Regions from separate parts of the Streptomyces sp. NPDC040622 genome, predicted to be linked through region 1. Evidence: riboswitches for the same ligand, from Rfam matches in the RefSeq annotation. Region 1 holds a riboswitch; the other holds the start of a gene.
The links. A riboswitch is a leader RNA that binds a small molecule or an ion and turns the genes downstream of it on or off. The one in region 1 is predicted to bind S-adenosylmethionine.

Region 2: it holds a riboswitch for S-adenosylmethionine, as region 1 does, so the genes downstream of both, thrC (threonine synthase) here and ACZ592_RS35945 (aminotransferase class V-fold PLP-dependent enzyme) in region 1, are expected to answer to the same signal.

What each region holds. Positions count from the first base shown of each region.
Region 1 covers NZ_JBVIXD010000016.1:109,913-114,104, forward strand. The annotation lists gene ACZ592_RS35935 (hypothetical protein) at 1-38, shown strand, start outside; partial or broken gene ACZ592_RS35940 (glycerate kinase) at 394-1,151, shown strand; gene ACZ592_RS35945 (aminotransferase class V-fold PLP-dependent enzyme) at 1,100-2,473, opposite strand; SAM riboswitch class IV at 2,647-2,764, opposite strand; gene trpD (anthranilate phosphoribosyltransferase) at 2,852-3,916, opposite strand; gene qcrB (cytochrome bc1 complex cytochrome b subunit) at 4,075-4,192, opposite strand, start outside.
Region 2 covers NZ_JBVIXD010000006.1:161,258-165,449, reverse strand. The annotation lists gene ACZ592_RS18510 (cold-shock protein) at 106-309, opposite strand; gene ACZ592_RS18505 (ubiquitin-like small modifier protein 1) at 729-1,004, opposite strand; gene thrC (threonine synthase) at 1,123-2,442, opposite strand; SAM riboswitch class I at 2,436-2,593, opposite strand; gene ACZ592_RS18495 (glucosyl-3-phosphoglycerate synthase) at 2,728-3,672, shown strand; gene ACZ592_RS18490 (DUF7927 domain-containing protein) at 3,738-4,192, shown strand, end outside.

The sequences.
Region 1 (4,192 bases):
AACCTCGCGCGCGAGGGCGTCGGCCCGCACACGGGTGAGAGGTTCACCGACCCCGACGAGGAACTCCTCGGCCTGGTCGGCCGCTCCGGCCGGGCGCCCGCCAAGAAGCAGCAGTCCCGCGAGCCGCGCATCGACCACCCGCCGGCCGAGGACCCCGCCGCGATGAGGGCCGTCTTCGCGTCCCCCGACGCGACCGGCACGCTCCACCGCGACCGGGGCGAGATCCGCTGGGCGAAGGGGGAGATCGGGGCGGGCGAGGGCCACCCGGCGGCCGCGTTCGTCGTGGCCATCCACCCGGCGGGCGAACGGGCCAAGGCCGCCGACGTGTTCACCGTGCTGCCCGCCATCTCGGGCGTCGCGCTCCCGATGGCGACGGCCATCGGCCGGGCCGTCGCCGGACGCGTCCTGGTCGGCTGTGGCGACCCGGGCACGTCGGACGGCGGCACGGGCGCCCTGCAGGCCCTCGGCGCCCTCCTCCTGGACGCCGACGGCTGGGAACCGGGACCCGGCGGGCGGGAGTTGACGCGCCTGAGCCGCATCGACGCGAGCGGCCTCGACGCGCGCCTCGCGCACACCGGGATCCGCGTCGCCTGCGGCCCCTTCAACGTGCTGTGCGGTGAGCGCGGCGTCGCCCGCGTCTTCGGCCCGCAGAAGGGCGCGACCCCCACTCAGGTCGAACAGCTGACCGCCGCCCTGGAGCACTGGGCGCACATCCTCACGCGGGACCTGCGCGTACGCGCCGACCTGTGCACGGGCGCGTCGGGCGGCCTGGGCACCGGACTCGCCGCGCTCGGCGCCGCCCTCCTGCCCCGTTTCGACGTCCTGCTCGACGGAGTCGGCCTGGACGGCAGGCTCGCCCGCGCCGACCTGGTCATCACCGCCGAGGGCGCCCCGGACCACCGGACGCCGCGCGGCGATCCCCGCCGAGGTGGCCCGGCGCGCACACGGTCCGCGCGCTGGGCGTGGACGCCTGCAGCGCCATCCTGCCCGCCCCGGTCCCGCCGACCGAGGCGCTCGGCAGGGGCGGCGAGTTCCTCACCGACGCGGCCGAGCGGACCGTGCGGATGATCCGGCTCGGGTCACGGCTGCTGTCTCCGGCTCAGGCGGCGGCGCTGGTGTCCGGCACGCAACGCCCGTCCTCGGTGCGGTAGTTCCACCGCGCTCCGTCGGCGACCAGTTCCTTGACGGCGCGCACGAAACGCTCGACGTGCTCGTCGGGGGTGCCCGCGCCGAAGCTCACGCGGATGGCGTTCAGGGACTTCTCGCCGGGCGCGGCCTCGGGGGCACCGCACTCGCCGGGCTCGTCGGGCTCGCTGCCGAGCAGGGTGCGCACCAGCGGGTGGGCGCAGAAGAGGCCGTCCCGCACGCCGATGCCGTACTCGGCGGAGAGCGCGGCGGCGAAGTGCGAGCTGTTCCAGCCGTCCACGACGAAGGAGATGACGCCCACGCGCGGCGCGTCGTCGCCGAACAGCGAGAGGACCCGCACCTGCGGCACCTCGGCGAGGCCCTCGCGGACCTTCCCGATGAGGTACTGCTCGCGAGCGACGAGGTCGTCGAAGCCCGCCTCGGTGAGCGCCTTGCAGGCGGCGGCGATCGAGTACACGCCGATGACGTTGGGCGAACCGGCCTCGTGGCGGGCCGCGGTGTCGTGCCACTCCACGTCGACGCCGCCGTCGGCGCGGCGCGCCACCTTCCGCGAGGCCCCGCCGCCGGCCAGGTAGGGCTCGGCGTCACGCAGCCAGTCGGAGCGGCCCGCGAGGACGCCCGAGCCGAAGGGCGCGTACAGCTTGTGGCCGGAGAAGGCGACCCAGTCGACGTCCAACTCGTCGATGGAGACGGGGTGGTGGGGCGCGAGCTGCGCGGCGTCCAGGACGATCCGGGCGCCGTGCGCGTGGGCGGCGGCGGCCAGCTCGCGCACCGGCCAGAGCTCACCGGTGACGTTCGAGGCGCCGGTCACGCACACCAGGGCGGGGCCGTAGGGGTCGCGCTCCGCGAGGGCGCGCTCCAGGGTCTGCACGGCCTCGCCGGGCGTGCGCGGCGCGTTGAGGTAGGTGACGCGGGCGTCGCGCCACGGCAGGAGCGAGGCGTGGTGCTCGGTCTCGAAGACGAAGACCTGGCAGTCGGCGGGCAGCGCGGCGGCCAGCAGGTTCAGCGAGTCGGTGGTGGAGCGGGTGAAGACGACCTGGTCGCCGTCGCGGCAGCCGAGGAACGCGGCGACGGTCTCGCGGGAGTTCTCGAAGAGGTCGGTGGAGAGCTGCGAGAGGTAGCCGGCCCCGCGGTGCACGCTGCCGTAGTAGGGCGCGTACGCCGCCACGTCGTCCCAGACCCGCTGCAGCGCCGGGGCGCTCGCCGCGTAGTCGAGCGCCGCGTACGTCACCTCGCCACCGGTGACCAGCGGAACGGTGACGTCCCTGCCGAGGACGGCCAGCGGGGCGCAGACGGACGGGTCGACGGCAACGGCGGAAACAGACATGGCGAACTCCCGTGAGAGACAAGTGAGTTCACTGCGACGACAGCGGCACGACAGGGGTGCGGCGGTGCAGTGATGAAGAGAAGAAGGGTGTGCGGAAAGGGGCCGAAGGCCCTAGCACATTCGCTTGCTCACGAGACTGCTCCCTTGAGGACCAGGACCCCAGGGTTGAGAGGGGTCCGCGCTTGCCATACGCCTCGCTGCGCACGGCCTGGTCTTCACCCGGGGCACCCCGCCACGGACGGAGGGTTGCCGGACAGCGGGCCGGGGCCGTAGTCGCTGTCACTCATGACCTGTGCAGCATCCTGCCACACGATCTTCGGCGCGCAAGGCGCAGTCCAGATTCCGGACTGCGCCGTGCGTCACACCGGAGGGTTCTCCTCAGCGGTTGCTCGCGGACACCCAGCGCTCCAGGGCCCGCTTCGCGGCGCCCGAGTCGATCGCCTGCGCCGCCCTGACCATCTGGGCGCGCAACTGCTCCACCAGGGGCTCGTCGGTCGGCCTCAGGGCCACCAGGGCCGCCGCGGAGTTCAGCAGCACCGCGTCCCGCACCGGCCCGCTCTCCCCGTCCAGCAGCCGCAGCGCCACCTCCGCGTTGTACGAGGCGTCGGCGCCCCGCAGCGCCTCGACCGGCACCACGTCGATGCCGACGTCACGCGGGTCGAAGGCCTCCTCGCGCACCGCGCCGTCCCGCACCGTCCAGACCCGGGACGTCGCCGTCGTCGTCAGCTCGTCGAGCCCGTCGTCGCCGCGGAAGACGAGCGAGGAGTTGCCGCGCTCGGCGAAGACGCCGGCCACGACGGGCGCCATCTTGGGGTCGGCGACACCGACGGCCTGGGCCCGCACCTGGGCGGGGTTGGTGAGCGGGCCGAGGAGGTTGAAGACGGTCCTGATCCCCAGCTGGCTGCGCGCGCCGCCCGCGTGGCGCAGCGCGGGGTGGAACTTCACGGCGAAGCAGAACGTGATGCCGGCCTCGTCCGCGACCTCGACGACCCGCTGCGGGGTGAGGTCCAGATTGACGCCGAGCTTCTCCAGGACGTCGGAGGCGCCGGACGCGCTGGAGGCGGCGCGGTTGCCGTGCTTGACGACCTTCGCGCCCGTGCCCGCGACGACGATCGCCGACATGGTCGAGATGTTGACGGTCTTGGCGCCGTCGCCGCCGGTGCCCACGATGTCGACGCTCGGGCCCGGCACGTCGATGACGTTGGCGTGCGCGTACATGGCGCGGACGAGTCCGGAGATCTCCTCGACGGTCTCGCCCTTGGCCCGCAGGGCGACCACGAAGGCCGCGATCTGCGCGTCGGTGGCCTCGCCCCGCATGATGCGGTCCATGGCCCAGGCCGTGTCGTCCGCGCTCTGGTCGCGCCCGTCGAGCAGGCCGTTCAGCACGTCGGGCCAGGAACGGTCCGCCGCGGTGTCGCCTCCTGCGGGGGTCACAGCGCTCATAGCCGCTCCTGGTCTTCGTCCGTGGGTGACAAGGGCCCCCGCACAGGGGGTGGCACCACCCTATCCAGCGTCCGGGACGGCAAAGAGCCCCGTCCATGCAATGGACGGGGCTCCTGCCGTGGCGACCTTGTGGTCAGAGCTCGTGGAGCTCGGTTTGATCAGTGGTGGCCGTGGCCGCTCGTGATCTCCTTGTACTCCTCGGCGGTGGGCTTGGGGATCTGGTTGTCCTCCCCGAAGTAGCCCTTGGAGAGCTTCGCCCGGAGCTTCTGCGAACCG
Region 2 (4,192 bases), on a different contig from region 1:
GCGCCGCACGCACGAGGCGCCCGGCACCGCACACACGAGGGGCCCGTACCCCTGACGGGATACGAGCCCCTCGCGATGCTTGCTTCGGTGGTCGGTCGCGCCGAGCTAGACGGCGAGTTTGACCATGTCCGCCTGCGGACCCTTCTGGCCCTGCGAGATCTCGAATTCGACTCGCTGACCTTCTTCAAGGGTGCGGTACCCGTCCATCTGGATCGCGCTGTAGTGGACGAAAACATCCGCACCACCGTCGACCGCGATGAAGCCGTACCCCTTCTCCGCGTTGAACCACTTGACGGTGCCCTGAGCCATGCCTAACTCCCCTATTACTGGCCCTTGCACAGGACCGCACTTCGCGGACCCGGGTCAGACCTCACCCCCCACTGATTGGGGGTGTGCGCCGGAACGCGTCGACCGCCGCTGAATGTATCTGTCCAACTGCCGTCTGCAACAGGTCAATCGGACGAGAATTCTGGGCACGCCCGATCGGTAATATGCGGAGAATTCGCTGGAATTCAGGGCAAGTCGGGCCAGGCAAATGCCGCACAAGGTTCAAATGGGCAGCGCTCTTTGGCTACTTCTTGTCGACTCCGGGCCGACTTCGTATATGCGCTCGGCACTAACGGCGAAGCACGCTTCCCAACTGTACCGCGCTCAACCATGCAGAATTGCCCCCTCCGTTTCTCGTACGGAGGGGGCAATTCAGATAACGCAGGGTACTTGCGAAAAGATCAGCCGCCGGCGACGGCGGGAATGATCGAGACGCCGGCGCCGTCCGGCGTCGCGGTCTCGAGGCCCTGCTCGAAACGGACGTCGTCGTCGTTGACGTACACGTTCACGAAGCGGCGGAGCTTGCCCTGGTCGTCCAGGACGCGGGCGGCGATGCCGTTGTGGTTCTTCTCCAGGTCGGCGATGACCTCACCGAGGGTCGCCCCCTCGGCGGCGACCTCGGACTTGCCGCCGGTGTAGGTGCGAAGAATGGTGGGGATGCGAACGTTGACGCTCATGGTGTTCACCTCAGAAGTACGGAGTACGGGGGTGGGGCGCCCCTGAACGGGGCGCGGGGGACCGCGCGAGGACGGACCACGACCGGCAGTCGGCGACGCCGGTCAGGCCCTGCGGCGGCTAACCGGCGAGACCCGCGGAGCGGAACGCCTCGAGGCTCGGCTTGATCGTCGCGGTGGCCTGCGAGGTCTCGGCGACAGCGTCCAGCGTCTTGAGGCCGTCCCCCGTGTTGAGGACCACCGTGGTCAGCGAGGGATCGATGAGCCCCGCGTCGACGAGCTTCTTCGTGACGCCCACGGTGACCCCGCCCGCCGTCTCGGCGAAGATCCCTTCCGTACGGGCGAGAAGCTTGATCGCCTCGACGACCTGCTCGTCGTTCACGTCCTCCACCGCACCGCCCGTGCGGCGCGCGATGTCGAGGACGTACGGGCCGTCGGCCGGGTTGCCGATCGCCAGGGACTTGGCGATGGTGTCCGGCTTCTGCGGGCGCACCACGTCGTGGCCGGCCTTGAAGGCCGTGGACACCGGGGAGCAGCCCTCGGCCTGCGCGCCGAAGATCTTGTAGGGCTTGTCCTCGACCAGGCCGAGCGCGATGAGCTCCTTGAGCCCCTTGTCGATCTTCGTGAGCTGTGAGCCCGAGGCGATCGGGATGACGAGCTGGTCGGGCAGCTCCCAGCCGAGCTGTTCGCAGATCTCGTACGCGAGGGTCTTGGAACCCTCGCCGTAGTACGGCCGCAGGTTGACGTTGACGAAGCCCCAGCCCTCGCCCAGTGGGTCGCCGATGAGCTCGGAGCAGAAGCGGTTCACGTCGTCGTAGTTGCCCTCGATGCCGACGAGCTCGCCGCCGTAGACCGCGGCCATGACGACCTTGCCCTGCTCCAGGTCGTGCGGGATGAACACGCAGGAGCGGAAGCCGGCGCGGGCGGCGGCGGCGCCGACGGCGCCCGCGAGGTTGCCGGTGGAGGAGCAGGACAGGGTGGTGAAGCCGAAGGCGCGCGCCGCTTCGAGCGCCTGCGCGACGACGCGGTCCTTGAAGGAGTGCGTCGGGTTTCCGGAGTCGTCCTTGACGAACAGCTTGCCCGCGTCGACGCCGAGTTCGGCGGCGAGGTTGTCGGCCTTGACCAGCTTGGTCCAGCCCGGGTTGAGGTTCGGCTTGTCGGCCACGTCGGCGGGGACGGGCAGCAGGGGGGCGTAGCGCCAGATGTTGGCGGGTCCCGCCTCGATCTGCTTGCGGAGGGACTCCGGGTCGCCGAGCGGCAGGTCGTAGGCGACTTCGAGGGGGCCGAAACACTCGACGCAGGCGAAGATCGGACCGAGCGGGAACTTGGTGCCGCACTCACGGCAGGAGAGGCCGGAGGCGGGGCCGAGGTCTACGGAAGAGGTGGTGTTCTCAGTGGCGACAGTCTGCACAGCCATGGAGGCGAGGCCCTTTCTCCTCATCTTCCTCGCGACGCATCTCGCCGCGAGACGGAATTGGCACCTTCCCGAGCCGGGAGCCTCGCGGCGCGGATCCGATGGATCGCGTACGAGACCGGCTGGAGGGTTGCCGGGGCTTCAACGGGCCGTTTCCCTCTGCCCCTCTGGATGAGCGGTATTCGGTTGTGACGCCCGGGACCCCCGACATGCGATGGTCACCGGCGTTGTTCAAGACTGTAACCGAAGCCCCGGACCCTTGAGATAGTCGTCCGAACCGCGAGATGGATCACATATGGGAGGACCACGACCGTGCTGGAAGAGGTCGAGCACTGGCTGAGCAGGCGTTCCTGGTCCGTCGCCGACCGTCCGCCGGAGCGGCTCGTCGCCGCGAAACGGGCGTCCGGCACCTCGGTGAGCGTCGTCCTGCCCGCGCTCGACGAGGAGGCCACGGTCGGTGAGATCGTCGCCGAGATCCGCCGCGAGCTGATGGAGAAGGTGCGCCTGGTCGACGAGCTGGTGGTGGTCGACTCCGGCTCCACGGACCGCACCGCCGAGGTCGCCGCGGCGGCGGGCGCCAAGGTCGTGCACCGCGACGAGATCCTGCCGCGCATCGCGCCGGTGCCGGGCAAGGGCGAGGTGCTGTGGCGCTCGCTGCTGGTGACGGACGGCGACGTCGTGGCGTTCGTCGACGCGGACCTGCGGGAGTTCTCGGCGGACTTCGTCTCGGGGATCGTGGGTCCCCTGCTCACGGACCCGGACGTGGACTTCGTGAAGGCGATGTACGACCGCCCGCTGGGCGAGGCGGCCGGGCAGGGCGGGCGGGTGACGGAGCTGATGGCGCGGCCGCTGCTGAACATGCACTGGCCGCGCCTCGCGGGGTTCGTGCAGCCGCTGGGCGGCGAGTACGCGGTGCGCAGGTCGCTCCTGGAGCGGCTGCCGTTCCCGGTCGGGTACGGGGTGGAGCTGGGGCTGCTCGTGGACGCGCTGCACACGGTGGGGCTCGACGCGCTGGCGCAGGTGGACGTGGGGGTGCGCAGGCACCGGCACCAGGACGGGCAGGCGCTCGGCCGGATGGCGGCGGCGATCTACCGGACGGCGCAGCTGCGGCTGGCGCGCGGCCATCTGCTGCGTCCCGAGCTGACGCAGTTCGAGCGGGGCGAGGACGGGTTCGCGCCGCGGACGTATCCGGTCGACACGGAGGAGCGTCCGCCGATGACCGATATTGCTGAGTATGCGCGTCGTCGCGTGGCGTAACCTCAGATGATTGTCCGCTTTGCCTACATTGCCTACTTATGTGGGTCAGACATGCAGTGAAAGCCATGCGGCGGGCGGGCGTCCTCACGCTCGCCTCCGCCACCGTCGCGGCGGGCGCGCTCGTCGCGACCGCGTCGCCCGCGTCCGCGGAGGTCATCGAGCCCTTCGCCAAACGCTACGACGAATCGCTCTACGGCGACTTCAAGACCATCGGCAACACGGTCCTTGACTGCCCGACGAGCCCCGCCGACGTGGCCGCCTCCTGCAAGGAGACCCAGCAGGCCCAGGGCACCAAGAACAACAACAACTTCGTCGAGCACCGCATCGACACCGCGGGGCTCACCGGCACCTTCGACTCCAGCACCGGACAGGTGACGATCCCACCGGGCGCCACGGTCGACTACGCCCGCCTGTTCTGGGGCGGCAACGCGGGCACGCACCGCTTCGGCAACACCGTGCGCAACATCTGCGACCTCAACCGCGAGGGCAACAAGCCCGTGGACCCGGCGCCCGGCGACCC